Regions from separate parts of the Alkalibaculum bacchi genome, predicted to be linked through region 4. Evidence: predicted binding sites of a transcription regulator. Region 4 holds the regulator's gene; each other region holds the start of a gene.
The links. The regulator LexA, encoded in region 4, represses DNA repair genes until DNA is damaged. The targets are predictions, from matches to a motif close to CNAACANNTGTTNG.
Positions count from the first base shown of each region.

Region 1: a site for LexA is predicted at 1,697-1,710, ahead of DES36_RS10835 (putative DNA modification/repair radical SAM protein). Genes of this name have one in related genera too.
Region 2: a site for LexA is predicted at 1,838-1,851, ahead of DES36_RS11160 (putative DNA modification/repair radical SAM protein). Genes of this name have one in related genera too.
Region 3: a site for LexA is predicted at 3,208-3,221, ahead of recA (recombinase RecA). Genes of this name have one in related genera too.

Region 1 is NZ_QNRX01000015.1:7-7,870, forward strand. It holds gene DES36_RS14865 (hypothetical protein) at 144-335, shown strand; gene DES36_RS10820 (GNAT family N-acetyltransferase) at 394-666, shown strand; gene DES36_RS10825 (YwbE family protein) at 801-995, shown strand; gene DES36_RS14870 (hypothetical protein) at 1,034-1,171, opposite strand; gene DES36_RS10830 (ribosomal maturation YjgA family protein) at 1,241-1,636, shown strand; gene DES36_RS10835 (putative DNA modification/repair radical SAM protein) at 1,767-2,990, shown strand; gene DES36_RS10840 (cytochrome b5 domain-containing protein) at 3,261-3,722, shown strand; gene DES36_RS10845 (hydrogenase small subunit) at 3,784-4,617, shown strand; gene DES36_RS10850 (nickel-dependent hydrogenase large subunit) at 4,636-6,042, shown strand; gene DES36_RS10855 (hydrogenase maturation protease) at 6,044-6,496, shown strand; gene DES36_RS10860 (hypothetical protein) at 6,499-6,759, shown strand; gene hypF (carbamoyltransferase HypF) at 6,740-7,864, shown strand, end outside.
Region 2 is NZ_QNRX01000015.1:64,129-71,992, forward strand. It holds gene DES36_RS11150 (hexameric tyrosine-coordinated heme protein) at 1-128, opposite strand, end outside; gene DES36_RS11155 (RtcB family protein) at 401-1,609, shown strand; gene DES36_RS11160 (putative DNA modification/repair radical SAM protein) at 1,907-3,142, shown strand; gene DES36_RS11165 (TIGR03915 family putative DNA repair protein) at 3,143-3,883, shown strand; gene DES36_RS11170 (hypothetical protein) at 4,015-4,305, shown strand; gene DES36_RS11175 (uracil-xanthine permease family protein) at 4,749-6,050, opposite strand; gene DES36_RS11180 (FAD binding domain-containing protein) at 6,331-7,134, shown strand; gene DES36_RS11185 ((2Fe-2S)-binding protein) at 7,124-7,582, shown strand; gene DES36_RS11190 (xanthine dehydrogenase family protein molybdopterin-binding subunit) at 7,586-7,864, shown strand, end outside.
Region 3 is NZ_QNRX01000017.1:19,938-27,801, reverse strand. It holds gene pgsA (CDP-diacylglycerol--glycerol-3-phosphate 3-phosphatidyltransferase) at 1-472, shown strand, start outside; gene DES36_RS11715 (hypothetical protein) at 560-967, shown strand; gene DES36_RS11710 (flavin reductase family protein) at 1,227-1,844, shown strand; gene DES36_RS11705 (competence/damage-inducible protein A) at 1,841-3,073, shown strand; gene recA (recombinase RecA) at 3,337-4,413, shown strand; gene rny (ribonuclease Y) at 4,780-6,306, shown strand; gene DES36_RS11690 (TIGR00282 family metallophosphoesterase) at 6,432-7,214, shown strand; gene DES36_RS11685 (PHP domain-containing protein) at 7,319-7,864, shown strand, end outside.
Region 4 is NZ_QNRX01000005.1:50,096-57,959, reverse strand. It holds gene DES36_RS04905 (alpha/beta fold hydrolase) at 1-264, shown strand, start outside; gene DES36_RS04900 (glycerophosphodiester phosphodiesterase family protein) at 372-1,214, shown strand; gene DES36_RS04895 (peptidylprolyl isomerase) at 1,413-2,159, opposite strand; gene DES36_RS04890 (methylenetetrahydrofolate reductase) at 2,427-3,296, opposite strand; gene lexA (transcriptional repressor LexA) at 3,440-4,057, opposite strand; gene DES36_RS04880 (LysM peptidoglycan-binding domain-containing protein) at 4,201-4,506, shown strand; gene DES36_RS04875 (DMT family transporter) at 4,790-5,749, opposite strand; gene DES36_RS04870 (metallophosphoesterase) at 5,937-6,863, opposite strand; gene DES36_RS04865 (ribonuclease domain-containing protein) at 7,055-7,543, shown strand; gene DES36_RS04860 (barstar family protein) at 7,562-7,834, shown strand; gene DES36_RS04855 (FUSC family protein) at 7,853-7,864, shown strand, end outside.

The sequences.
Region 1 (7,864 bases), on a different contig from region 4:
ATCACCAAAAACAAACAAAAATGGGTTCAAAATGTAATATTATCGTGTCCAAACGTGGCATAAAAAGCTTATTTTCACACAATCTGACGGTGACTTCCTGCGCCATTTTTTAGGATATAAAAGTTACCGTCCCAATATGCCATATGTGGAAAGTATATGTATATTTAATCAGAAAAGCTCAAGAGGCTGGAGAGATGAGCATTAAGATGGATCCGGAAAGCACTGTTGAGGCCATAATCTATTTAGTAAACGGCATTGGTATTACGTGGTATAATAAAATGGGTGATTTTGATTATGTTAATGAATGTAGGCGTATGATAGAATTTATACTATAGGAATATTATCTGTCTTTATATTGACATGCCAATGAGAATATAAAAAGAGGTGCGTAGATTGTTTACTATTAATAGAGGAACGAATAGATTTTACATTGGAAATTCAGAAAATTCACTAGCGGAGATGACTTATGTCAATGCAGGAAGTAAGATTATTATCATAGATAGTACAAAGGTTTCGGATAAATTAAGAGGGCAAGGCGTTGGAAAGATCCTTTTAAAGGAGGTGGTTAATTTAGCCAGGGAAGAACATAAGAAAATTACTCCACTCTGTCCATTTGCAAAAGCAGAGATGAATAAAAATGTAGAATATCAAGATTTAATATATTAGTATCTTAAGTATAACAGAAACCCTAAGGGTCTTGAAAATAAAGGCCTTTTTCATGGGCTAAAGTGTTACGTTAAGAAGAAATTACAGTATAACTATATACTATCAATAAAATATTTCTTAGGGGAGGTGAAGGATTGGATACATCCATTAGAAATAATATAAAAATCGGTGCAAAAGTCCAAGTAGTTCAAAAACAGGATCAACGCTCAGGAAAATTAACAGAAGGTACTGTAACAAAAATCCTAACCAAGTCACCAACCCACCCTCATGGAATTAAGGTTATGCTTGAAGGTGGCATTGTTGGTAGGGTAAAACTTGTGATTGATTGAGGTGACTGGGATCCATTTTTTCGCCTTTTTAATTCTCTTTAAGCTATTGAGTCAATAAAGTCTTCCTCTGCAATATCTGGCAAATCATAGATACATAAGGGATCAATATCTATACATTTGGTTGGATCATAATTTCCGTTAATATGCCCTACAGTGCATTTAGTTTTCCAAAACAACTCTTATAAAATATGATATATTGTAAGCAACTACATGGCGCATTTTTCAGGAGGAATCAATAAATTACTATGAGAAGAAATAGAATTATATATAGTTTAATGATCATCTTGGTTATGATTATGGGATTAAGTACAAGGCGATATACAAATTTACTTTCTCAGATTATAAGTGATTATGGGGGAGATGTATTATGGGCTTTAATGGTATTTCTAATGATGGGATTTTTATTCACTAAAATAAAAACGCTTAGTGTTGCTTTACTTTCAATTATATTCAGTTATTTAATAGAAATTAGTCAGCTATATCACGCCCCATGGATAGATGCAATAAGACAAACAACCTTAGGAGGGCTCGTCCTAGGATTTGGATTTTTGTGGAGTGATCTTCTTTGTTATTTAATAGGAATTATTATTGGAGTAAGTATTGAGTTGAGCTATAAGTATTTAAAATACCATCAAAGATAACTAATCACTTAAACTTAATGTAAAAGACGAACTCTTAAACTCTTAAACTATTGAAAATATCGAACACATGTTTGATTTTATGTTTCATTCTTGGTATAATTTTACTAGGTGATGGATTTTGGAAGAAATTATGAAAAAACTTAAGATTTTATCTGATGCTGCTAAATACGATGTTTCCTGTTCTTCTAGTGGTGTCGAAAGGCGTAATAGGGGTGAAGGTAGACTTGGCAATTCGAGATCTTTTGGAATATGCCATACGTGGTCTTCTGATGGAAGGTGTATTTCCTTACTAAAAATTCTTATGACCAATCGTTGTGTCTACGATTGTGTTTACTGTGTTAATAAAGCTACCAATGATGTAGAGAGGGCCTCCTTTATGCCTGAAGAAGTGGCCAAATTAACAATAGAATTTTATCGAAGAAATTATATTGAAGGTTTGTTTTTAAGCTCTGCCATTGAAAAGAGCTCTAATCAAACCATGGAAAACATTCACAAAATCTTACTACTCCTTAGAAAAAAATATCATTTTAATGGATACATTCATGTAAAGGCCATTCCAGGAGCAGATAAAGAACTTATTGAACAATGCGGATATCTTGCAGACCGAATGAGCGTAAATATTGAACTTCCTACAAAGGAATCCTTGGGAAAATTAGCACCACAAAAGAAACACTCCTCTATTATTGCGCCAATGAAGGAGATTCGAAATCGGCTTTTGCTTTCTCAAGATGAGAAGAAAGCTTTAGTCCATTATAAGAGATTTGTTCCTGCAGGTCAGTCCACTCAAATGATTATTGGCGCTACAGAGGATACGGATTATAAAATTCTTACCTGTGCTGAATATCTTTACAATAAATACAATATGAAGCGAGTGTATTACTCAGCATATGTACCTGTGAATAGCCATTCTACATTGCCTTCTATACAAACGACTCCACCCCTTTTAAGAGAGCATAGACTATACCAAGCAGATTGGCTCCTACGGTTTTATAACTTTACATCAGAAGATATCTTTATTGGAGGAAGTCAATCCATTAGCACAAAATTTGACCCTAAGATGAACTGGGCTTTAAACAATCTTCATCTCTTTCCTATAGAAATTAACCAAGCTCCTCTAGAGCTTTTGATTCGAATCCCTGGAGTAGGTCATACCTCAGCTAGAAGAATCATTAAGGAGAGAAAAGTCGCTTTTCTTAATTATGAGGCCCTGTGCAAAACCGGCTGTGTAATAAAAAGAGCTAAATATTTTGTTACCTGTAAGGGGAAATATTATGGGGAGAATATGGACATCGATTTTATTAAACGAAAATACCTTAATGAGCAAAAATACGAACAGTTAAGTTTTTTTGGATAGGGAAGGGTGGTATAAGTGCATTCTCTTCCACATTAAAAACCACTGGTTAATGAAGTGCACCCCAAATGTTAGACAAACAAACTAATATTTGGAGGTGTACTCCAATTTGACCAGTGGTTTTTAATATTCAGACATATCAGGTAGGATAGCATACCGATTTCGATAGAATTGGATTGCCGCTATTCCAATCAGCAGAAACGTTTTTCGATTTCTTTAATAAAAATGGTTCACTGGCATATAATTTAAGGAATTGAATATTAGGAGGGTTAAATGAACGAATATAGTCACTACTACTCAGTATTATCGTCAATATATCAAAATATAGAATATTTCAAATATATGATTACATGTAGTAGAAACCTGTATCAAAGGACATTTTATGAAAACCAACTATATAAAGAAAGAATGCGTCTTAATTATTGGAAGAACCAGTACTATTATATACACAATGAAGAAAAGAATTTTAATCAAAAAACACAGCAAAATCAGCTTATGGAAGAAAGAGTATTTACACTTGAAGAACTATCACAGTATGATGGGTCAAATGGAAAACTTGCCTATGTAGCTGTAAATGGAATCGTATATGATGTGAGTTTAGAAGCCACCTGGGGAGGTGGAACCCACTTTAGATTGTATGCAGGGCAGGACTTAAGTGAGCAATTTAATGGATGCCATGGTGGCAACCTTGAGGTACTGAGAAATTTGCCTCGAGTAGGTGTCCTGCAGTCTTAGAAGGGGAGGTGATCGTTTGAATAAAAGATCTTCTAAATGCCCGATTGCAGATTTAAAAGATATGACTGCTAAAAAAGTTACTAGCCTAGCAATAGAGGAAGTTAAGCGTGTAGGGTGTAAAAAGATAAGTTTGATTTGGTTGGAAGCTACTGGATGCTCTGGGAATATTATCTCCCTCTTAAATGCAGAGAACCCAGATGTAATTTATTTGCTACAAGAAATGGTTGATTTAAAATACAATAATAGCCTCATGGCTCAAGAAGGTGAAGCAGCATACATTCAGTTTTTAGAGACTTTAGAAACAGAGTTCATCCTAGTAGTTGAGGGTGCTGTTTCTACTAAGGATAATGGCCTTTACACGATTATTGCGAATTATCAAGGGAGAAGAATAACTGCCATGGAAGCTGTTAGAATAGCAGGCGAAAAAGCAAAATATGTTATAGCAGTGGGGACATGTGCCTCTTACGGAGGGCCGTCTGCCGCTAAGCCAAACCCATCCATGAGCGTAAGCGTCAGTGAATTTATAGATAGAGAAATCATTAGGGTACCGGGGTGTCCTAGCCATCCCGATTGGGCTATTGGAACGATAGCCAGTATTTTGGCCTTTGGCAAACCTAGACTAGATGCGAAAAATAGACCCATTATCTTTTATGGTATAACCATTCACGATAGATGTACAAGGAGATCTTATTTTGAGAGAGAGATCTTTGCAACTAAATTAGGAGACCCTGAGTGCATGTTCAAACTAGGTTGTAGAGGGCCTATAACGAGAACAGATTGCCCTGTAAGGCAATGGAATGGTTATGTTAATTGGCCTATTGAGGATAATACCCCTTGTATCGGTTGTGCCCATGAACGTTTTCCAGATGGGATGGAACCTTTTGTAAGGTATTAAGTATTTTTGGAGGAAACTATGGGAAGTAAAATAACAATCAATCCAATTACTCGAATAAGTGGATTTCTTGAGATACAAGTACAAGTAGAGAACAACAAAATTGTCGATGCGAAAAGCAGTGGTATGCTTTTTAGGGGATTTGAAAAAATGCTACAAGGTAGACCTCCTTTAGATGCTATATATTTTACAGAAAGAATTTGTGGAATCTGTTCTACAGCACACTCAATGGCCTCATCAATAGCATTAGAAGATATATTACAGATTAGACCAAATGAAAACGATAAAATGATAAGAGACTTTATGCACGGATGTGAATTTTTACAGAATCATTTAAGGCATTTTTATCAATATACTTTGCCTGATTTTGTTAAGGGCCCAGAAATCCAACCCTTATATGGGGCAACTCATAATGATTATAGATTACCTGAAAATGTAAATAGAGAATTATCTAAGGATTACCTTCAATCCATTGAATATAGCCGTCTAGCTCATGAGATGTTAGCTGTCCTAGGAGGCAAAGCACCTCACAACCATGGAATATTTGTAGGTGGAGTGACGACCAATCTAGATGCTTCGAAGTTCATAAAAATTAAATCGATCTTAAAACGTATTAAAAAGTTTGTGGGAAGTAGAATGATTTCTGATCTATACACTATTTGCGAATACTATCCAGACTATTTCCATAATGGAAAAGGCTATGAAAACCTCATGTCCTATGGTGTATTTGATACTTATTCAGAGGAACTCTTCTACGTAGGACCTAAGATATCCATTGATGGGGAGAAAAAAGAATTTGAACCTAATGAAATAACAGAAAATATTTACCGAGCGTGGTACAAGTCAAATAGGGTAGAACAAATGCCATTTGATCCAACAGTAGACGAAGATGCATATAAAGAAGAGGCGTATAGCTGGATTAAAGCGCCAAGGTATAAGGGTCGTCCTATGGAAGTGGGGCCATTGGCTAGAATGGTTTTAAGTGGTGAATATACTAAAGGTATATCTACAATGGATAGAATTATTGCTAGAGTCTTAGAAGCTAAAAAAATTATAGAAATTATGGAAGGTTTGCTAGGGAGAATAAGTTTGAATCCTGCGCAGCAGGAAAGGTATGTGTTTCCTCAAAAGGCTGGAGGCAAAGGACTAATTGATACTACAAGAGGAGGATTAGGACACTGGGTATCTATTGAAGATGGTGGCATTAAGAATTACGGCATTATTACTCCTACTACATGGAATCTTTCCCCAGGAGATTCTAATGGAAATAAAGGAGTTGTGGAAAAGGCCTTAATCGGCACAATCATTAAAGATATAAAAAACCCAGTAGAAATCGGCAGGATAGTTCGATCCTTCGATCCATGTGTCTCCTGCGCTACCCATGTATTTGGCCATGGCACTTCTCGTGTTGAAATTAGAGTTGTTTAAAATGAAGGTGAAATGTATTGCTATAGGCAATAGGATAATGGGTGATGACAGCATAGGTAGTAAGGTTTTAGAGCAGCTTTCATCAGAATTAGAAAAAGAAGAAATAAAAGTGATCTTTGCAGAAACAGATACCAATTACGCTTTAAGTAAAATTGATGATGGAGATTTGCTGCTCATCTTTGACTCAACATATTTTAATATAACTCCTGGCACAGTTACTTTTACGCCTATTGAAGAAGCATTGACAAGAGAACTTTGTCCTATATATTCCCAGCATGAACCCAATTTAATCACTTTATTAAAAAATTATAAAAAATCCGTTAGGGGCTATATTGTAGGAATTGAAGTAGAAAAAATATACTTTAGTTTAGTGCTCAGCGAGAGCTTAGAGGAGAAGTTTATAGACATATGTAAAGAAATACGCCAATTTATTTATGATGTAAGGAGGCAGTAAAGATGCACGATACTTTTTTATTACAAAAGATTTCCGACTCATTAAGAGAAATTTGTAGTAAAAACAAAATAAAGACTATTGAAGGGTTTACTTTAATCGTAAATCACAATAGCCATATAAATGAAGAAAACTTACTAGAGCATTTAAGGCTCTATAATTCAGATATCACAGGAAGAGAAATTATTATTAAAATATATAGAGAAGATATAGGCGGTCAGAGTGCAATTATCAAGAGTATTCAAGGTGAGACCTTTGAAGTGTAGAGGTCAATCCTCAAAAAGAAGATATGTTCTTGAGATTCAAGGTCTGGTCCAAGGGATAGGGTATAGGCCTTATGTATATAAACAGGGGATAAAGTTTCGCATAAATGGCTGGGTGAGCAATCGAGGAAGTGCTTTAGTGGCAGATATAGAAGGCGAATGTGCCGATATAAAGACGTTTTTGAAAAAAATCATAAAAGAGCCTCCTAAACTTGCTTATATTCAAAAGGTAAAAGTAATTCCTAAAAAGATAAAGGGATATGAAGAGTTTAAGATTATAAAAAGTTCCTCAGGTGAAAACGAAGTAAAGTTTATTGCTCACGATGTTGCTACATGTGCTGAGTGCCTTAGTGATATTCTAAACCCTTCTAGCCCTAGATATGGCTATGCATTTACAAACTGCACATCCTGTGGACCGCGTTATTCCATCGTAAAGGAATTACCCTACGATAGAATCAATACGACCATGAAGTCTTTTGAAATGTGTCCAGATTGCGAAAGAGAATACAACGACCCGAACAATAGAAGATTCCACGCTCAACCTAATTGTTGCCCTAAATGTGGACCTTCTTTACGGTTAGTAGATTCAAAGGGGAAGGATTTATTAAGTGACAATCCAATTAAAGATTGCGTTTGTTTTATTAATAAGGGAAAAATTGCGGCCATTAAAGGATTAGGAGGATTTCACTTGGCTTGCCAAGCAGAGAATATAGAAGCGATAGAACTACTGAGAAAGCGAAAAAATCGACCTCACAAACCTTTTGCCATTATGGTAAAGGATATAGAGATGGCAAAAAAATTAGCTCATATGACGAAAGAAGAAGAGCAGGTATTATTAAGCAATAAAAGGCCGATTCTCCTTCTAAATAAAAGAGAGCCTAGTCTATTACCAGAGAACATCGCACCAAATACGAAAAAAATAGGGATTATGCTTCCGTACACCCCCTTGCATTGTTTATTATTTAAAGAAGGGATTTCTTCTCTTGTCATGACTAGCGGAAATATCAGTGGAGGTCCAATTCAATACGAAAATGACAAAGCCATAAACTCCTTAAGAAATATTGCAGATTTGTTTTTGATTCACAATCGCAGAATCAATATTCCTGTG
Region 2 (7,864 bases), on a different contig from region 4:
GGGCGCAATATTTTTCTAATTACTTCATAGGGTTGAGTCATACTTATGGCTTTACGAGCTAAAGTAACTGCTAAATTATAACCTTCCTCAGGTGTATCTGTTCTTAAGGTTGCTAACCATTCTGCCATACTATCTCACCTCTATAATCCATATTATGAAACAATAGGTAAGTGTTGTCATCGAATTAGGCTAGTAGTGCCAGCTTCTAAAAGGTCCATGAGCTTATTTGGAATGTTTTTTGAATCGCATTATTACTAATTTAGAGACTCAATAAAATATTCCTTAGGCAATACTCAAGATTCTACAAAAACTTGCCCTTAGTTACATGGAGCGTGTTAGAATGATGTATACGAATCATATTAAAGAGTAACAGCTATAATTACATGGGGAAAGGTGAAATATGATAGAAATTATAGGGAAGTACAATAGAGCACAAGTTTATGCGACTGTTTTAGATGAGGGTGCTGCTACTCAAATTGAAACTCTTTGCAATCAAGAATTTGTTAAGGAAAGTAAAATCCGAATTATGCCAGATGTTCATGCTGGAGCAGGTTGCACCATTGGAACGACTATGACCATAATAGATAAAATTGTTCCAAACTTAGTAGGTGTCGATATTGGCTGTGGTATGGAGACAGTGTCAATTAAAAATAAGCATTTAGAACTTCAAAAGCTTGATAAATTAATTTATCAAAAGATACCGTCAGGTTTTAATATTCGAAAAACGTCTCATTTATTTAATGACCAAATTGATTTGACTGAACTCCGATGTTTTAAAAATGTAAAAATTGACCGTGCCCAGAAAAGTATAGGTACATTAGGAGGAGGTAATCATTTTATTGAAGTCAATAAAGACGAAGAAGGACAACTATACTTAGTAGTCCATTCTGGTAGCCGCCATTTAGGGATAGAAGTAGCTAAGTATTATCAAGATGCAGGTTACAAGCAATTAAACGATAAAGATAAACCAGATATAGAGAAGTTGATTGATAGTTATAAGACTCAAGGTCGTGAGAATGAAATTCAAAAGGCTTTAAAAGATCTTAAAGAACAAACGCTTACGGATATACCTTACCCTTTAGCATATGTAACTGGACAATTATTTGAGGATTATATCCACGATATGAAAATCGTACAGAGATATGCAGAGTTAAATAGAAAAGCTATGATTTCAGAAATCGTAAAAGGTATGAAATTAAATATAATAGATCAGTTTACTACTGCCCATAATTATATCGATACAGATGCTATGATTTTACGAAAGGGAGCAGTTTCTGCAAAGAAAGGTGAAAGACTGCTGATCCCGATTAATATGAGAGATGGAAGTTTAATTTGTATCGGAAAGGGAAATAAAGACTGGAATGATTCTGCCCCTCATGGAGCAGGAAGACTTATGAGCAGAACAAAGGCGAAACAAAGTTTTACCCTCTCTGAGTTTAAAAAACAGATGAAAGGAATCTACACTACCTCTGTAAACAAAGAGACATTAGATGAATGTCCTATGGCTTACAAAAACATGGACGATATCGTTGATAATATAGCGCCCACAGCAGATATTGTCAAAATCATTAAACCAATCTATAACTTCAAGGCTGGAGAAGACTCATAAAGGAGAAGAGCATGTAGTTAAGCTTAATGAAGAACATTAACTCTTAAACCACTGAAAATAAAGGGACTTAGCCTATGTTAAAGTAATGCTTTAATATAGGCTAAATATTAGAATTAGTTATTTTATTTTGCACTTTAATAGAAATTATTATAGGAGTAAGTATGGCATTAAAATTACTTAAATTTTTACTCCAACATCAAAGGCTTCAAGTGGATTATATGCCTAAAACGAACATATGTTTGATTTCCTGTTTCGTTTTTGGTATAATTTTACTAGGTGATGGATTTGGAAGAGATTATGAAAAAACTAAAGATTTTATCTGATGCTGCTAAATACGATGTTTCCTGTTCTTCTAGTGGTGTAGAAAGGCGTAACAAAGGGGAAGGTGGACTTGGAAACTCTAGATCCTTTGGAATATGTCATACTTGGTCTTCCGATGGAAGATGCATTTCTTTACTAAAAATTCTCATGACTAATCGCTGCATTTACGATTGTGCTTACTGCATCAACAAAGCTACTAATAATGTAGAGCGAGCTTCCTTTACACCTGAAGAAGTAGCAAAATTGACCATAGAATTTTATCGTAGAAATTATATTGAAGGTTTATTTTTAAGTTCTGCCATTGAAAAGAGCTCTAACCAAACCATGGAAAACATCTATAAAATCTTATTGCTTCTTAGAAAAAAATATCATTTTAATGGATATATTCATGTAAAAGCGATTCCAGGAGCAGATAAAGAGTTTATTGAACAATGTGGATATCTTGCGGATCGAATGAGCGTAAATATTGAACTTCCTACGAAGGAATCCTTGGGAAAATTAGCACCACAAAAGAAACACTCTGCTATTATAGCCCCAATGAAGGAGATTCGAAATCACCTTTTGCTGGCTCAAGATGAGAAAAAGTCTTTAACCCATTATAAGAAATTTGTTCCTGCAGGTCAGTCTACGCAAATGATTATTGGCGCTACAGAAGATACGGACTATAAAATTCTTACTTGTGCAGAATATCTTTACCATAAATACAATATGAAGCGAGTATACTACTCTGCCTATGTACCTGTGAATATACATTCCACATTACCCTCTATACAAACGATGCCCCCACTTTTAAGAGAGCATAGGCTATACCAGGCCGATTGGCTGCTAAGATTTTATAATTTTACATCAGAGGATATCTTTATTGGTGGAGGCCAATCCATCAGTACAAAATTTGATCCTAAGATGAATTGGGCTTTAAACAATCTTCACCTCTTTCCTATAGAAATTAACCAAGCCCCTTTAGAGTTTTTAATTCGAATTCCTGGAGTAGGTCATACCTCAGCTAGGAGAATTATAAAGGAGAGAAGAGTAGCTTTGCTGGATTATGATGCTTTCTGTAAAACTGGCTGTGTAATAAAAAGAGCTAAATATTTTGTTACGTGTAAGGGTAAATATTATGGAGAGAACATGGACATGGATTTTATTAAACGAAAATACCTTAATGAGCAAAAATACGAGCAGTTCAGTTTTTTGATAGGAAGAGTGATATAAATGCATTATTTATACGATAATACCTTTGAAGGGTTTTTGAATTGTTATTATGAACATCTCTTTTTAGTTCCTTGTAGTGGAATTTTTAAAAAAGAAACCTATCAGATTTCTCTTTTAAATCCATATAAAGAAATCAAGACGGATTCTGATCAGGCAGATAAAATGTTTGATGTGATTAAAAGGAAATTATCTAGGGAAACTCTAATGAATATTTTTTATTGTTTTCTATCTGATCATCAAAGTAAAGAAGAATGGATTTTTCAATATTTAAATCTAGGTTTTCAAATGGGTAGAGACTTTAATCAATATCACACTCATAAAGCTGTTTTACCTTTGCTACAGGTAGTTCGTAAAGTAAAAATGGAATCTCATAGATATTTAGGTTATGTGCGATTTACGGCTTTAGGCAGCTCACTTTACAGTTCTATTCACCCTACCTATAATGTTTTACCCATTATTGCGGACCACTTTTCCAATCGGTTTAAAAGTGAAAGCTTCATTCTTCACGATAAAAATAGAAACATGGCAGTTGTATCAGATAGAGGAAATTATATCCTATGTCCTTTTAAACAAGAGATTTCTTTAGATCTTAAAGAACACGATATATACGAAAGCCTATGGAGGACCTATTTTCATACTGTGGGTATTGAAGGCAGAAAAAATGAAAAACTCCAACAAAATTTTGTCCCTCTAAAATATAGGAAGGACTTATTAGAGTTTAATCTACACTCCGATATCTAGAAAATAATCTATAATAAATCTAATTCATCAAGAGTTTTATGAATATCCATATGCTCCTCGTTATAAATTTTTTATGTATTTTCTTTAAAAATCTGCGAATAGTATTAATTAGTTTTTAAAATAATAACGACATGAAAGGATCTAATATGCAATTTCCTGATATACAAACTAACTTTTGGGACGCTATAACTGCTGTACCTTTAGTTGTGATAATAACACAGATATTTAAGGTGTTTCCTATAAAAAAGAAGTATTTTCCTTCTATAGCATCAACGATAGGCTTCATTATATCGATATTCATTAGCCATCGTGGAGATTTACCTGCAGGCTTGTTCATGGGTGCTTTCTACGGGGCAGCTGCTGTAGGACTATATTCATCATTAAAAACAGTATGGTTAGCATATAGAAACAAACATAAATAATAATTAGAACAAAATATAAGAAAATCACACTAGTGCGCCCATTTGCAAAAGTAGAAATGAACAAAAATGTATATTATCGACATTTAATATATTAGTATGTTAAAGTATAAGATGGACCCTAAGGGTCCTGAAAGTTAAGTACATCGGTATTTATTTAAATAAATCAAAATTCTATTATTTGGAAATGTATCTTTCTAATTATCTTGTATATCTATATGTTTTTTAGATTTATATCCTCCATCTTCACATTTTCTTTTTCAGCTGCCTTCACAATGCTAAGTTCCCCAGTGGTCTCTAATACCCCATATTTTCATCAGTAATATGGAAAATATCTTTTGTTCATAGCATATCTGCTAAATCGTCAACTGTATATTATTTTTAAGATACTAATAGCCATCCTCTAGTCTTAAAATCTAAAAGATGGCTTTAAGTAAAATTATGTACTACTTGTCCTTTGGTAAGATTATATTGAGAAAAATAGCAACTACTGCAGCCACTGCTACTCCTGAACCTTCAAAGAGCATTTTTATAAGAGGATGAAAATATTGAGAGGCCTCTGGCACAAGGCTAAAACCAACGCCAAGGCCAAGAGCAACCGCTAGAATCGTAGCATTTCTACCTATTAAAGGCTCCTTAGTAACTTGGTTGATTCCGCTAACAATCATCATGCTAAACATAACGACGGAGGCTCCGCCTAAAACACTCGCTGGCATAATGGCAATAAAAGCTCCGACTTTAGGAAACAATCCAGCGATGATTAAAAACATCGCTCCTGTAGCTACAGTAAATCTGTTTACTACTTTTGTCATGGCAATAATTCCTACATTTTGTCCATATGAAGTATTAGGCAGTACATTAAATAGGGAAGCAAATATTGTTCCTAAACCATCGGCTATAACCGAACCAGATATTTCCCTATCTGTTGCTGCTCTACCAAGCCCTCCATCTGCAATACCTGATACATTTCCAACGGTTTCTACTGTTGAAATGACGAACATAACTAAGATAGAAATAATCGCATCGGCATGAAACTCAATTCCAAATTGCAAGGGCATCGGTATTGAAATCCAATTAGCAGTCGCAACAGATGCAAGATCAATTTTACCCATGGGAATTGCTACTATATAGCCTACTATTAAGGCAATTAATACTGCTGATTTGCTCACAAGACCTTTTACGTAATGTTGCAAAAATAGTACAGTCACTAAAACTACAGTACCTAAAAATAAATTTTCAAAGGATCCAAAATCTTTTGCGCCAACTCCTCCAGCAAAATAATTAATGCCTGTCCCAACGAGGGATAATCCAATAGAAAGCAAGACAATACCTGTAATAAGCGGTGGAAAATACTTTCTAATACGCTTTAAAAAGAAACCCAAAACAACCTGGAAAACTCCTCCCGCCAAACCAGCTCCAAGAACTCCAGCAAGACCATACTTGGCTGCAATAGCAATACAAACAGGGAGAAATCCAAAACTAGTGCCCATGACGATAGGCAATTTTGCACCAACTGGCCCTATTGGATAAGCCTGAATTAAGGATACAATTCCCGCAACGAACATAGCACATTGGATAAGAAATGCCTTTTGTTCTACAGGCAATCCCAAGGTATTTGAGATAATGATAATTGGAGTCACATTGCCAACGAACATGGCAAGAACATGTTGCAAACCTAAGGGTAAAGCCGTCTTTATTGGTGGCTTTCCATTGAGTTGATAAATTAACGAATTATTATTTTGATTCATTATATCCTCCTGATGATACAAAATTATGCGTTTAAACATCTAATTGACCTCAATAATTATGCATTAATTTTTTTATTGCGTCAAGGTTTTTGAGGTGCGTTTCCGAACGAAATTCATTCATGATAGAAAATTGTTCATGTTTTTTTGTGTATGATTAAGCTTTTTCATTGAACTTATTTGTTGAATCAAGTATAATTCGTTTGTTAATGGTATTATTTTAGGGTAAAAATAAAATATCAAATAGAATGAATATATTTATCCAGTTCAAAAGTTGAAAGGAGTGAAACTTTTGTTTACTATTGATCAATACGTCATAGCAGAAAGCTTAGAAGAAGCATATGAACTAAATCAAAGCAGAAGAAATGTGATTCTCGGAGGAATCATGTGGCTTAAGATGGGAAAAAAAAGGATTGGAAAAGCCATCGACTTATCTGCCCTTGATTTACACAAGATTGAGGAGGATGAAGATTGCTTTTATATCGGTGCTATGTGTACTTTAAGGGACCTTGAAGTGCATCCAGGTTTGAAGAAATATTTTAACGGCATCATAGAAAAATCTGTTGAAAGCATCGTAGGAGTTCAGTTTAGAAACGGGGCCACTGTTGGGGGAACCGTATTTTCAAGGTTTGGATTTTCAGATGTCTTGACAGTGCTATTAGCTTTAGATACGTATGTGGAGTTATACAAGGGAGGAATTGTTTCCCTATCTGATTTTATGGATATGCCTCGAGATAATGATATCTTAGTGAAGATTATCATAAAAAAAGACAATAGAAAAGCTGCATACGTAAACCAAAGAAAGAGCGCTACTGATTTACCTATCCTTGCCTGTGCAGTATCAAATGTTGGAAATACTTGGAACATAGTGCTCGGCTCTAGACCTGCGAAAGCTCAGCTAATTAGCTTGAGGCTTAGTGAAAGTCTAAACGAGGAACAAATCAACGAAATAATAAATGTAGTGGAAGATAAAATCGTATTAGGCTCTAATGACCGAGGCAGTAAGGAATACCGTTCGATCTTAGCAGATGTTTTTATACGTAGAAATATTGAAGAGATACTTTTAGGAGGCAATCATGAAGATTAAATTATGGATAAATGAAAAGGAATTTACAGATGATGTCTCGCCTGATATTGCACTCCTAGAATGGTTAAGGTCCAAAGGCTTTTACAGCATAAAAAGAGGTTGTGAAACCTCAAATTGTGGTTTGTGTACAGTGCTTTTAGATGGCAAACCAGTGCTTTCTTGTTCCACCCTTGCCATTAGGGCAAATGGGAAATATGTGACAACTCTTGAAGGCGTAGAAAAGGATGCTTTAGAAATCGGAGGATTTATGGCAGATGAGGGATCTGAGCAATGTGGATTCTGTAGTCCAGGTTTTATCATGAACGTAATCGCTATGAAAAATGAGCTGACAAATCCAACTGAAGAGGAAATTAAAAAGTATTTAGTAGGGAATTTGTGTAGATGTACAGGATATGTAGGTCAATTGCGGGCCATAAAGAACTATTTGAAAAGTACAAAAGAGGTGTAAAGTATGAAGGTCGTAAATAAAAGCGTCAGAAAGAAAGATGCCATGTCTTTAGTAACTGGAAAACCTGTTTATACGGACGACATTACTACTGGGAGCTCCCTTATAGTAAAACTTCTCAGGAGTCGTCATGCTCATGCAATAGTAGAGGAAATTAATACTGAGCGTGCCCTTAAACTGCCAGGTATTGAGTGTATATTAACATACAAAGATGCTCCCCAATCTAGATTTACGAATGCAGGTCAATCTTTTCCTGAGCCAAGTCCTTATGACAGGTTAATTCTC
Region 3 (7,864 bases), on a different contig from region 4:
CTTTATCATCTTTATGTTAGGAGAAATGGAAAATGGTCAAACCATTGCTGCCATTATATTTATTTTTGCATCCGCTACAGATTGGTTAGATGGGTACATTGCCCGAAGAGACAATTTAGTCACTACCTTCGGAAAATTTATGGATCCACTTGCAGATAAATTACTCGTATGCTCTGCACTTATTTGCCTTGTAGAAATTGGATTTATTCCCTCTTGGATCGTCATTATCATTATCGCAAGAGAATTTGCTGTAACAGGTCTTCGCACCCTAGCAGCATCAGATAATATCGTCATCGCTGCTAGCTGGTGGGGTAAGATTAAAACCGTAACACAGATGATAGCTATCATAGTAGCTTTATTTAATATCAACTTTAGTATTTACATTATGTATATAGCTACGTTCTTTACCATTCTTTCTGGCGTAGATTACTTCGTCATCAATCGTAAGGTATTTACACATACAAATAATTAAGATTTAATTCCGCAAGGAATCTTAGTTTTCTACACAGTAAAATTGATTTACAACCTTTATAAAGGTAAAAAAAGAAAGAGTGATTAGATGAAAAACAATCCATTAAATAGGCTTCAAAAGTGGATGATGGGCAGAAATGGTGGAGATCAACTCTCCCTTGCATTACTTATACTATCTTTATTGTTATCTATTGTTTCTGGCATATTGGATTTACCTATTATAATCTATATTAGCTATATTCCCTTTGTTCTTGCCGTGTATCGGATATTCTCTAAGAAAGTAGACAAGAGAAGATTAGAAAACTACAAGTTTATGATGAAAGTAAGTCCTATATACTCCTTTTATCATAAAAGAAAAACCACACTAAAAGACAGAAAAACCCACAAATACTTTAAATGCCCAAATTGCAAGCAAGGGCTACGAGTACCTAAAGGAAAAGGAAAAATAAATATTACCTGCTCAAAATGTGGAACAAAATTTATAAAGCAAAGCTGAAGCGCCCTTTTAAGCCGTCAGCGTTTAGCTACCAGTAACTTGCACCCTCGGTGGCATTTGAGAAGGAGTTTATTCAAATTTGTACATAATAAACAAACACTCAAAAAGCAGAAATGAAAAACTTTAGTCACCTTTGTGACATAATGCTGATCGCTGGTTGCTAGCTTTTTAGAGGAATCTTACCTTACCTCGCCTTTAGGCGAAAACGGTTTTGCTCACGACCTTAAAGCTTACTACCTTAAAAATAGGAGATGAATTATTGGACAGTCAAAAAAAAATCACTTGGAGAGGAGGCGCTATGCTTGCACCGGTGCCTCCTGTTATGGTTACTTGCGGTACTTTAGAAAAACCAAATGTATTGACTATTGGTTGGACGGGTATTCTAAATACGATTCCACCAAAAACCTATATATCCGTTCGACCTTCTCGATATTCCTATGATTTGATTAAAGAAAATGGGGAATTTATCATTAACTTAACAACTACTCATATGATAAAAGCAGCGGATTACTGTGGGGTTCGTTCAGGGCGAAATGAAGATAAATTTGCTGTCACTGGTCTTCACATAGAAGAAGCCTCTAAAGTAGCCTGCCCTATGCTTGTAGAGAGCCCTGTATCCTTAGAATGCAGTGTAACAGATGTGGTCTCTTTAGGCTCTCATGACATGTTTATAGCAGATATTTTAGCTGTCAATGTAGACAGCAGTTTTATAGATAAAGACGGAAAATTTCATTTAGATAAGTGTTCTTTAGCTGCTTACGCTCATGGAGAATACTTTTCATTAGGTCAAAAGATCGGCAGCTTTGGTTTTTCCGTAAAAAAGAAGAAAAAGAAGAAGAAAACAAAAGAAAAGGTGGGAAAGGTGGTCGTTAAATGATAGGTGAATTAATTAATGTAGGCACTGAAATTTTAATTGGTGATATTGTAAATACCAATGCACAGTACATTTCAAAGGAGTTATCAAATATAGGTTTTTCTATATACTATCATACAACAGTAGGAGATAACCCCAATCGCTTAAAAGAGACTTTAGAAAATTCTATTAATAGAAGCGATGTAGTCATTTTGACAGGAGGTTTAGGACCTACTCAGGACGATCTTACAAAAGAAATACTAGCTGAAATTTTAGGCGTAGAATTGGTTTTAGATCAAGAAATCTACGATGAAATAACAGAACGCATTTACAAATCCGGCTATTCACAGGTTACACAAAACAATTACAAACAAGCTTATATTCCTAAAGGAGCCTCTCCTATACCTAATTCAAATGGTACAGCCCCTGGTATATTAGCAGAAATGGATAATAAATCAATCATTTTATTGCCAGGACCTCCAAGAGAAATGATTCCTATGTTTGAACAAAAAGTCCTTCCCTATTTAATGAAAAAGACTGACACAAAGTTTTATTCAAACTATTACAAAATTACTTCTATTGGAGAATCTGCAGTAGAAGATCGTTTGCTAGACCTTATTGACAAACAGAAAAATCCTACCATTGCAACTTATGCGAAACCTGGTGAAGTACTTATTCGAGTTACAGCAAATGGAGAATCACGAGAAGAAGTAGAGAGCCTACTTCAGAATTACGATGTAGTAATTAAAGAGAGGTTTGGACAGAATATCTACGCTTTTGAAGATCTCTCTCTCCAAGAAGCTGTAGGAAAATCGTTAGTTGAAAAGAATGTAACCATATCCATTGCAGAATCGTGTACAGCGGGGCAAATCGCCAGCAGATTAAGTGAATTTCCTGGTATATCTCAATCTCTTCATAGCGGCATTGTGTGCTATTCAAACGAAGCGAAGGTTCGTTTTGTAGGCGTACAACAAAAGACTTTAGATGAGTACGGTGCAGTTAGCGAAGAAGTAGCTAGGGAAATGTTACAAGGTCTATATGAAAAGAATAAGACAGATATTGTAGTGGCTACAACAGGTATTGCAGGTCCCGGTGGAGGAAGCGAAGATAAACCCGTAGGGACAGTTTATATTGGGATTTTATACAAAGGTCAATATACAGTGACAAGACATCAGTTTAGAGGAGATCGAAAAAGGATTCAATTATGGGCATCTAATGAAGCTTTAAATAAAATCCGAAAAGCTATAGTATAAATAGCCATCAGCAATCAGCGCCCAGCCATCAGTACTAGGGTCAAGTCTCACAGGTGAAAGCTAAGCTAAAAGTAGATCTAGTAATTAAAGAACAATTTTATTGACTAAAACTTAAGAGTGCTATAGAATGATATAGAACAAACGTTCTGTGTTATGATTTTAAGAAAAAGATTCAATAGTGTATTATAGGGGTACATCTATTATGTATTTATTTAGAAATAAAACGCAATTAGAGTTAAAAGGGAAAGGATGTTCGGATAAACATGACATTAGAAAAAGATAAAGCATTGCAAGCAGCCCTTGGTCAAATTGAAAAACAATTTGGTAAGGGGTCTGTAATGAAATTAGGAGAAGGTACTATAAATAATAATACAGAGGTAATTTCCACATCTTCTATAGGATTGGATATTGCTTTAGGTGTTGGTGGTGTACCAAGAGGAAGAATTATAGAAATCTATGGACCAGAATCTTCAGGTAAAACGACTGTTGCTTTACACATTATCGCTCAGGCACAAAAGAATGGCGGCAATGCTGCATTTATCGATGCAGAACACGCCTTAGATCCTGTATACGCTAAGGCATTAGGTGTAGATATCGATAATCTAATTGTATCTCAGCCAGACAATGGAGAGCAAGCTTTAGAAATCACTGAGGCATTAGTTCGAAGTGGCGCTATTGACATTGTAGTTGTTGACTCTGTTGCTGCATTGGTGCCAAAAGCAGAGATTGAAGGAGAAATGGGCGATTCTCATATGGGGCTTCAAGCTCGTCTTATGTCTCAAGCCCTTAGAAAATTAACAGGTGTTCTTCATAAATCCAATACTACAGCTATATTTATCAATCAATTACGTGAAAAAATAGGCGTCATGTTTGGTAATCCTGAGACAACAACTGGTGGTAGAGCTTTAAAATTCTATTCTTCTATTCGAATGGATGTACGAAGAGTAGAAACATTGAAGCAAGGTCAGGACATGATTGGAAACAGAACAAGAGTAAAAATCGTTAAGAACAAAGTTGCCCCTCCATTTAAAACAGCTGAGTTTGATATTATGTACGGAGAAGGAATCTCAAGAGTCGGAGATGTTTTAGATATTGCAGCCGAATATGATATTGTACTAAAATCTGGTGCATGGTATTCATACAAAGGTGAAAGACTTGGGCAGGGTAGAGAAAATTCAAAACAATTCTTAAAGGATAATCCTCATCTAGCAGATGAAATAGAGAATTTAATTAGAGAAAAGTTCAATCTACGACCTAATCCAGTAAGTCCACAAACTAAGGGAGATAAGATTGATTTAGACCCTATAGATGATAAAAATAATATTCAAAAAGAAGAATAGCAAAGCGCCTGTTTGCGTCCCTAGCATTAGGGTATTTCTTTAGGGTCACAAATTCCCTAGATGCTACAGAATGATTTGAGTAGTCGCTATTATTAAAAAAAGAGTGATTATATAAAAAAGTGCATTACCTTATTGGTTTGCACTTTTTTGTATAAGTGCACTTAAATTTTTGCTATTATTACAATCTGTTGAGAGTGTTATAGCTTGACACTGTTTTCAAAAAAGGATACAATAAATATTATTTGACCTTCTGAGCATACAAAGCTCAGTTAAATTATCAAGTGAATTAAAAATTAAAATTAAAATTGAAAAAGGCTATTTTAAAAAAAGGAGGTGTAAAATTTGGCAGAAGCATTAGGATATGGAATGTATATCTTATTTGCAATTTTAGTTATAGCAGCCTTTGTTGTAGGTTATTTTGTACGTAAAAACGTTGCAGAAGGAAAACTGAATAGTGCAGAGGAAACAGCGAAAAAAATTGTAGAAGATGCATTAAAAGACGCAGAAACACAAAAGAAAGAATTGCTCTTTAATGCAAAAGAAGAAGTTCATAATTTAAGACAAGAAGTTGATAAAGAAAGTCGTGATCGTCGCAATGAATTACAGCGCTTAGAAAGAAGAATAATACAACGCGAGGAAAACGTCGATAAAAGAAATGAATTAATTCAGAAAAAAGAAGATTCATTACAAGCTAAAATAAATGAAATCAGTGTTAAAGAGAATCAAATTAATGAATTAGTAGAGAAAGAAATGCAGGAATTAGAAAGAATCTCTGGTTTTACTACAGATGAAGCAAAAGATATTTTGTTAAGTGATGTAGAAAAGAAAATCAGAAGAGAATCTGCATTGATGATAAAGAGAATCGAATCAGAAGCGAAAGAAGAAGCAGATAAGCGTGCTAGAGATGTGTTGTCAACGGCAATTCAAAGATGCGCTGCAGACCATGTAGCTGAAACTACAGTATCTGTTGTTCATTTACCAAATGACGAAATGAAAGGTCGTATTATCGGTAGAGAAGGACGAAATATTCGAACATTAGAAACGCTTACTGGAATTGATCTTATCATTGATGATACGCCAGAAGCTGTTATTCTTTCAGGCTTTGATCCTATTCGAAGAGAAGTTGCACGAGTTGCACTGGAAAAATTAATCATCGATGGAAGAATCCACCCTGCAAGAATTGAAGAAATGGTGGAAAAAGCAAAGAAAGAAGTTGACACAAGAATTCGTGAAGATGGTGAAGCTGCATGTTTTGAAACAGGAATTCATACTCTTCATCCGGAAATTGTCAGACTACTAGGTAGATTGAGATTTAGAACAAGTTATGGTCAAAATGTATTAAAGCATTCTATAGAAGTATCTCATTTAGCAGGTATTATGGCTGAAGAAATTGGCGCAAATGTAAAAATTGCAAAACGAGCAGGATTATTACACGATATTGGCAAGGCAGTGGATCACGAAGTGGAAGGTCCTCATGTTGCTATTGGTGTAGATATATTGAAGAAACATAAAGAATCGCCACAGGTCATTCACGCCGTAGAAGCTCACCATGGAGATGTTGAGATGAATTCTGTAGAAGCTGTTCTCGTTCAGGCAGCAGATGCAGTTTCAGCTGCTAGACCAGGAGCAAGAAGAGAAACATTAGAATCTTATATAAAGAGACTTGAAAAACTTGAAGAAATAGCAAACTCATTTGAAGGTGTAGAAAAAACTTTTGCTGTGCAGGCAGGACGTGAAGTCCGAATTATGGTAAAGCCGGATCAAATTGACGATGTCGAGATGATACATATGGCAAAAGATATTGCAGATAGAATTGAAAATGAACTTGATTACCCCGGTCAAATCAAAGTAAATGTAATCAGAGAAACAAGAACAATTGAATATGCAAAATAAGAGAAAGGGCTTAGGCCCTTTTTTTTCGCGAACTGACGAGCCAAACGCCTATAAATAAGGCAATCTGCGGCTTATATATGATATAATAATTAACATACTCATCGTATACGGTAGGAGGAATTATTTTGAAAATATTAATACTAGGAGATATTGTTGGGCGTCCAGGTCGGAATGCTGTAGCAAACCAATTATCTCATTTAAGAGAAGAATATAAGCCAGATTTGGTTATTGTTAATGGAGAAAACGCATCTGCAGGGAGAGGCTTAACAGAGAAAAACGCAAAGGAATTATTTGAATTAGATATTGATGTGATTACAACAGGTAATCATGTTTGGGATAAAAAAGAAATTTTGACTTATATTGAATCTTACCCTCAATTGATCAGACCTGCTAACTATCCAGATCCTTGTCCAGGAAAGGGTTATACTATAATTCATAAAGGCGAAACCACAATTGGCGTAATCAACTTGTCTGGAGTAGTTTATCTTTCAAATTTAACGAATCCATTTCATACTATAGATAAAATTCTTCACGAGATTTCTAAGCAATGTAATATTATTATCCTAGATTTTCATGCAGAGGCTACATCTGAAAAATTAGCTATGGGTTATTATTGTGATGGCCGAATATCCTTAGTATACGGAACCCATACTCATGTGCAAACTGCAGATAAGAGGATATTAAATGGAGGTACAGGGTATATTACAGATATCGGAATGACAGGTCCCCTAGACGGGATTTTAGGAGTAGATAAAGACATTATTATACAGCAGATGCAAAACAATCGACCTGCTAGATATGATTTAGCACAAGGCCCTGTTCAAATCAATGGAATTATAACGGAAATAAATGAAGAAACAGGTAAATGCCAATCTCTTGATAATTTTATTAGAATTATAGAGGAATGACGGATTTAACGAATGGGAAGTATTTATCATTTGTGTTATAATATTCGAATCAGCACATTAGTTCTAAGTTGTGCGTTGTAAGCTCTAAGTAAGGAGAATCAATTATGTATTATGCGGATTTACACATGCATTCTACTCATTCAGATGGGAAATTGAGTGTAGAAAAGATTATTGAACACGCTAAAAACCGAAATCTAAAAGCTATTTCAATAACGGATCACGATACGATTTCTGGTACTATAGAGGCAGTACAATCCCTTAATAAAGGTTCTTTGGAGGTCATTCCAGGAATCGAGTTAAGTACTATATACCAAGGGGAAGAAATTCATATTTTAGGATATTTATTTGATTTAGAAAATAAAGATTTTGCTCAGTTTATTCAAAGTACGCAAAACCATCGCCTTGAGAGGGCAAATAAAATGATCGAAAAATTCGACTCTGTAGGAATTCATATTGATAGAGAAGAACTATCAAAAATAAGCCAAGGAGATTCTATTGGAAGACCTCATTTTGCTCGCTTGCTCATTAAGATGGGGCTAGTTCATAGTATAAATGAAGGTTTTGAAAAATACTTAACTCCTGGAACAGCTACTTATGTTGAACGATATAAACTCACTACATTGGATGCCATCAAAGAAATTAAAAATGCC
Region 4 (7,864 bases):
TTGTTTACAGGTCTAGAATATTGTAATGAGCCAAGTAATTTGAAAAAGATTCAAAAAGATACAAAGGTCCTTATTCTATCAGGTAGTGATGATCCCGTTGGTCATTTTGGTAAGGGGCCAACAGAATTATATGAACAATTGTCAAAGGTCTTACAGGAGGATTATGTAAAATTAAAAATTTATGAAGGATATCGCCACGAAATCCTAAATGAAATAGATTCTAGTCGAGTATTCAATGATATATTCGCTTTTATAAAAGAGTAAAGAGGATATTCTGAATAATTAAGCAAGAAGACCTAAAAAGAATACCCTAATGCTAGAGACTAATGGCTAATGGCTAGTGACTAGCGATTAAAGTCGTGGGAGGAAATATGTTTTTATATTTTGTGTTTTTTATTTTGTTTCTATTTGTAATTTTGTATTTGTTAGCAATCAAGCCTGAAAAAAGTGGGCGAGTAGATTTTAAACCTTTTGAAGGTTATTATTACGCCCATAGGGGTTTACATAAAAGGAAGGTCCATCCGCCGGAAAATTCTATTCTGGCTTTTCGCCAGGCAGTAGAGAAAAACTATGGAATCGAATTAGATGTACAATTGTCTAAAGATAATATACCTGTGGTTTTTCATGATTATTCTTTGAAAAGAATGTGCGGTGTAGACAAAAAGGTCAATGAACTTACATATAGTGAACTTAAAGCATTGAGATTATATCGTTCTAATCAAAAAATACCCCTTTTTGAAGATGTGCTCCGTATAGTAGAAGGAAAAGTTCCGATAATTGTCGAATTAAAGGTGGAAGATAAAGATACTACTCTCTGCGATGTTATTGTGCCAATACTAGATCGATACGAAGGGGATTTTTGTATAGAGTCCTTTAATCCATTAGTACTTTTGTGGTTTAAAGAACACCGTCCTAAAGTGATTAGAGGGCAGCTTGCTTCTAATTTTTTAAAAGAGGAACAGTATAGGGGTAAACTACTATACTTTGCTCTAGAAAACCTACTCCTAAATTTTTTGACAAAACCACATTTTATCGCTTTTAATTACAAGTATGTTAAAATGTTTTCATTTTCTTTATGCAAAAAGCTTTATAAAGTACCAACATTTGCATGGACTATACAATCGAAAGAAGCTCTAGAAGAAGCACGAAAAGATTTTGATTACTTTATATTTGAACGTTTTGAGCCAGGTGAGAAAGTGTCTTCGGCACTTTAAGGTTGGACTGAAAAAACAAAGGTGGAAAGCGGAAAGTTGAAAGTGGAAGAAGAACCTAATTCGTTTAAAGACGAGTTCCATTGGGCTTGTTGTGGTTACATTTCTAACAGAAAAGTAGACGATTAAGAGTAAAAGTTAAAAAATAAAGTGAAATTTTTTAGTAGAAAGGGGATGACATCTTGTCATCCCTTCTTTTAATCAAACTTTTAATTCGACTTTGTGTTGAGTCATTAATTCTGTTACTCTGTTCATGTAGGCAGTTTGTTGTTTTTGCCCTAATACAATTTGTTCGATTTCTTTTTTTGCTTCATCTAGAGATTTTGTTCCTGCTGGTTTTGAATCGGTCACTTTAATAATATGATAGCCAAATTGTGTTTTTACAGATTCGCTTATTTTGTTTAATTCCAATGTAAAGGCAGCATCTTCAAATTCTTTTACCATTTGACCTTTTGTAAAGAAGCCTAAATCTCCACCTCTTTCTTTTGAAGGACAAGTAGAGTATTTTGTAGCAGCTTCCTCAAAAGAAAGTCCAGCTTCTAATTCCTTTATAATATCTGCAGCTTCTTCTTCCGTTTTCACAAGGATATGGCTAGCTTTCACGCGCTGAGGACTAGAGAATTGATCTTTATTTTCTTCATAGTATGCAGCAATCTCTTCTGAAGAAACAGGTATATTGTTAAGGAGCTCACTTAATGCAAATTGCTTAAGAAGATTATCGTGTAATCTATCTGCTTCTATCTTAAATCTTTTATCTTTATCTAGACCTTGTTTAATGGCATCTAGATAAAATAATTCTTGATTAATAAGTTCTGCAATTAATTGTTTTTGACCTGCTTCTGATTGAAACTGTGGTAATATTTGTGGGTCCATACTGTTCATAAGAAAGCTAAGGTCTCTTTGAGTGACTTCTCTACTTCCTACAGTAGCTAATACTTTGTTTTCCATTTCATTTCTCCTTTGTTTTCAATATCATGAGGAATTAGTAAATTGATTTCCCGTAGTCTCATACTTAATTCATGATATCAGAAATTTAGGCTACTGTCTATAAAAAGAGCGCCGTTAGGCGCTCTAGTCATCAGCAATCAGCCACCAGTCATCAGTATATTGCATTCCTTTTGGGTCATTTAGCTATGACATGTAGCACTTGTGTATAAATTTACCTATTGCTTTATATAGATACAAAGTAGGACTTTTCATTAAAAAGAGTCCTAACTAGTTGTGCATTTTTCTGATGCCTGACTTGTTAACGATTTTAGCTACATCTTCCCATTTATTTAAAGAATAGATGTGTAAGCCATCGATACCAGCGTTCATGTATTTGTAGATTTGTTTGACGGTGTATTCAATTCCTGCTTTTTTAAAGTCTTCTGGATTTTCGCCGTATCTTCCAATGACTTCTGCTAAATCTCTTGGAATGCCGCTACCATTTGAAACTGCCATACGAATAGTTGGATCTTTTGCAAGTACTGGCATAACACCCACATCTATAGGTAATGTAATACCAGATTCAATCAATCTATCACGCCACCATTGAAACTGGTCTACATCGTGGCATAACTGAGTCATAATATAATCTCCACCACAATCTTGTTTTACTCTCAGGTGAGAAATATCTTCGTCAAAACTATGGCATTCAACGTGTTTTTCAGGATCCCCAGCAATAGCAATTGTAAATTGTGGAAAATGAACTTTAATAAATTCCACTAATTCATTTGCATAATTAAAATCTCCTCTTGTACCTTCCCAGCCCTTAGGATAATCGCCACGAAGAGCTAAAATATGATCTACGCCTATATCTAAATAGTTTTGCAATTCTCTTTTTATCTTCTCTTTAGAGTTGCCGATACAAGTAAAGTGAGTTACAGGAATGGTTTTGCCACTATCCTTAATTGCTTTACATATTTCCACATTTCTCCCTGCATTTGTTCCACCTGCTCCATATGTGCAGGAAACGAAATCAGGTTTAAATTTATATAGATGATCTAATGTGTCAAGCAATGGTTCTACAGGTTTATCCTGTTTTGGTGGAAAGACTTCAAAGGAGAAAGACATTCTTTCTTTCATGATTTGTGCTACGTTCAATAAATAACCTCCTTTAGTTAACGATATAAAACAGGTGGTAAGGGTTTTAGCATTCTACTTTCAGCTAAAACAAAAAAGCAACCATACTTCTATAAGTATAATTGCCTTTTGATTATAATTTATTCTAATAACTGAATGCCTGACTACAACTTGCGTATGACTCCAGTGACTTTTCCAAGAATAGCCACTTCTTCTCGATAAATTGGCTCCATGGCTGAATTTTCAGGTTGAAGTCTAATCTTGTTCTTTTCTTTGTAAAAACGTTTTACAGTAGCTTCGTCATCATCTACTAGTGCTACTATAATGTCTCCATTTATTGCAGTGTTTTGTTTTTCAACAACTACATAATCGCCATCTAAAATACCTGCTTCAATCATACTTGTTCCTTTTATATGAAGCATAAAGCACTCTTTATTATTGACGAAACTGACAGGCAAGGGAAAGGTATCTTCTATATTTTCTACAGCTAATATAGGTTGCCCCGCTGTTACTTGGCCCACAATAGGAATCTCTATTAATTCTTTAATTTTGCTATATCTTTCATCTCGGTTTATGATTTCAATAGCTCTTGGCTTCGTAGGATCTCTTTTAATGTATCCTTTTTCTTCTAGTTTCGATAGATGACCATGAACTGTAGAAGTTGATTTTAGATTTACACCTGTACAGATCTCACGGACAGAAGGTGGATATCCTCTATTATATAGTTCTTGCTTGATGTAGTTATAGATTTCTTGTTGTTTTTTACTTAGTTCAGTAGGCAAATAACACACCTCCACATTTTTTCTCATTATAACATAAAAAAAAGCTGAGTACAAACAAATGTTCGAAAAACGGTTGACAGAGAACGTTTGTTCTTGTACAATAAAACAAAGAACAAGTGTTCGACATGTAGGAGGTTATTTAAATGAATTTCAATGGTAAAATAATTCGCATAGTCAATAAAAGAAGATTTACATTGGCGTTGTTTTTGCTCTTTGTATCATTTTTATGTGCGTTTATGCTTATGTTTAACGCAGTTTCTGGAGAGGAAAAAATCATATATAAGGACTATGTTGTAGTAAAGGGAGATACTGTTTGGAAGATTGCAGATATCAATACAGGTAACGATAGGGATGTTAGAGAAATAGTCTATGAGATTGTAAAGGTAAATAATATTAAGAATCAAACCATATATCCTGGGCAAACAATTCAAGTTCCAACTCAAGAATAAAGAGTTTATATATCTAATATTAATTTAGAAAATTCAAACTCATATATAGTGGCATAATTAAAAACAAGGTGGCTCCACCTTGTTTTCTTATGTAATAGGATAGTCCTACTATTGACATTGGCTCCTGCTCAGTCATCCTGAGCATAAACGAAGGATCTTGACCCAAACGGAATACCCTAATGCTAGTGACTAAAGACTAATGCGCCACAGGCGCTTTCTTGCATACACTAATGAAGTTCAAATTTCTGATTTGCCCCTCTTAACCATAGCGTACTGATGACTTTTATTTTGTTCTCTTTAGCTTCACTATTTTCCAATTGTATATTTTTCCATCGTCTTTATTTACAATATAAATTCCTATACAGACAAAGAAAAGGGCAAGGATATTTTTTGTATTTAAAAAACGTTCACCTAAGAATAGGGAAGAAAGTATTGCGCCAAATATTGGAATTAAAAAATTATAAAAGGAAATTTCTCCAACTTTATTGTATTTTAGTAGATAAGTCCATAATGAAAATGCTGCTGCAGATAAAAAACCCATGTATATTAATAAGCTTGTTGATTTTAGGGTAAAACCTGTAAGGCTGCCACCTGTTAGATACCCAAGAACTACTAAAAGGATTCCGCCAAAAAGCAGTTGAAATCCTGTAAGGATAAGGATATCTATTGAACGACTCAAGAATTTACTGTAAATATTCGCTGAAGAGCTGATTAAAGCGGCTATTATAATAAAACCATCTCCAAAGAAGTTAAACGCAAAGCGAAAGTCACTTGAAAAGTTTACAATAACAATTCCTATAAAACCTAAAAAGCAGCCGAGAGTTTTTCTCATGTTCAAGTAATCATCTTTGTAGATAAAATGGGCGAGGATTACAGAATAGAAGGTACCTGTTCCATTTAATATAGCACCATTTACTCCAGTAGTATGGCTTAGACCAATATAAAAGAAAATATATTGTGCTGTTGTCAAGAAAAGACCTAGAATCAAAATTTTTGAAAAATCAGTTTTATATGGAAGTTTTAATGCCTTTTCTTTTATAGTAGAGATCAATAATACCATAATCCCAGAAAGGGAGAAACGATACCCAGCAAAGATTAGTTTTGTAGGAATATCGTTAGAGGAAATATGGAATATTTCGTATCCGATTTTGATAGAAGGATAGGCGCTGCCCCAGAAGAAAGCGCAAAGTGCGGCAATTAAGACGATATTTCGTCTTGTTGTAAAAAATGTTTCTGTGTTCATAATACGACCTCTTGTTTTATGTATTTGCTCATATATAGGAAGGAAGAAGTATTTTTCGTACAATCCATGATGGCATAAGGAGATTATACAACAAGTGAAACATTAAGTGTAGAGTTATAAATGTAAAGTTTAAGTTTAAAGTGTAGAATTTATTGATTTTAGTATATTACTATTTTGTAAAAAAGTATCATAGAGTGTCGATTGATGATTGTATTCTCTCAAATACCTTGTAATAATCTTCTATTTTAAATGGTCCGGCTAGTAGTTCTCTTCCTATGTACAAGGTGCCATCAGGCCTTGATTTTACGGACCATTTTACTAGCATGATTTCACTTTTTAGTATTTCAATAGCAGTTATGCATCTAGGGTGAACACAACTTCCATCGTTTATGTAAGGAAGCTGACCAACTTCAGGTAGCATTGACCTGTGCGTATGCCCTGTTATTAACATACATTTATTTTCTTCAACCCATTTGGTCAAAGAACGCTCAACATTTTCTTTTTTAGTATAGTTTTTTGCCGTACTCGTAGGGTCGTTAAAACCTAAATTGTCAATAGGTCTCCATAAATAGCGCACCAAAAAACGAGATAATTTCCATAGGGCACTGCTCATAATATCTACTTGATGACCATGAGTTAAGAAAATTTCATAGTTTTTGTCACAATGCTTTAAGATCAGCCCTTCATGTAATTCTATATCTTTAAAAAGTTTAATGATTTTTTTATCCCTTTCTCTAAGGAAGTAGTACATATTTTTAGCTATATAATCTCTTTTGTTTTTTACCATATCATGATTACCATAGATAAAATACAGTCTTCCATCTTCATAGTATTTAGACATTAACCAAAATACATCGCTATGTATTCGTATAATATCCTTTAAGCTTCTAAATTTCCATAACTCATCTCCATCGCCGTTTTCAATATAAGTAAATTCATGTTCATAATAGTAGAATAAAGCCGAAAAAAATAAGTTTTGATTTCTATGAAAATCATCAGCCCAGCTACCATCGCCTCTATGAACATCACTCATAATGACAAATCTTGAATTATCATCAAAATCTACTTTTTTTGAGGTATGATAAACTTTTGATACCTCCTTTAATCCATACATCTTTATCCCATCCTATCCTGTTGATTTATATAAAATATATTCAATAAAAACTCATTCAGAACAGGGGAGAAAAGGAATTGCTCTACAGCATATATAGAAAAAAGGAATATCAATTATGTGAATAAATAACTCCTATATTGATGATATAAATAAGGTATAATAGTGTAATGAATAAATATTTTGGAGGTAATATGAAGAAAAAACTATTAGGGATTCTGCTCATTTTCATGACTTTATTCGTTGCTATTGGATGCAGCCTTGATATGGTAATAGAGAATCAAGAAAATAATGTGGAAGATGTTCAAAATGAGCAAGAAGTGGCTGAAGTAGAAGATTCAATTGAAGAAAATCAAGCTTATTACACTGTTGATGATGTAGCCTTATACATAAACACTTATGGCAAATTACCAACTAATTATCTTACGAAATCACAGGCTTCAAAACTCGGGTGGAAGAGTTCTGAAGGTAATCTGTGGGAGGTAACAGAGATGGGCGTAATAGGTGGAGATGTTTTTGGTAATTACGAGGGAATACTACCTGATGAAGAAGGGCGAAAATGGTTTGAGTGTGATGTAAACTATAATGGTGGTTATAGGGGTGCAGAGAGAATTGTTTATTCTAATGATGGGCTAATATATTATACGAGTGACCATTATGAAAGCTTTACTCAATTATATTAAAATGTGTAGGGAGATAATATGAAGACAATCCTATTAGATGGGAAAAAAATGAATACGAAAGAAGAAGCTCATGAGTATATATCAAAGACTCTTGCTTTTCCAGACTATTATGGTAAAAATTTAGATGCTCTATGGGATATGCTGAGCACTTATGATGAGCCAATTCACATTGTTTTTAAGAATACACAAACTCTTAAAAGCAATCCTGATGAGTATGGCAACAAAATATTAAAAGTATTTCTAGATGCAAAAGAAAATAATGATAATATATCTATTGAAATGGAAGATTGAGTATAAAAAGAGTTTATAATGAAATTAAAG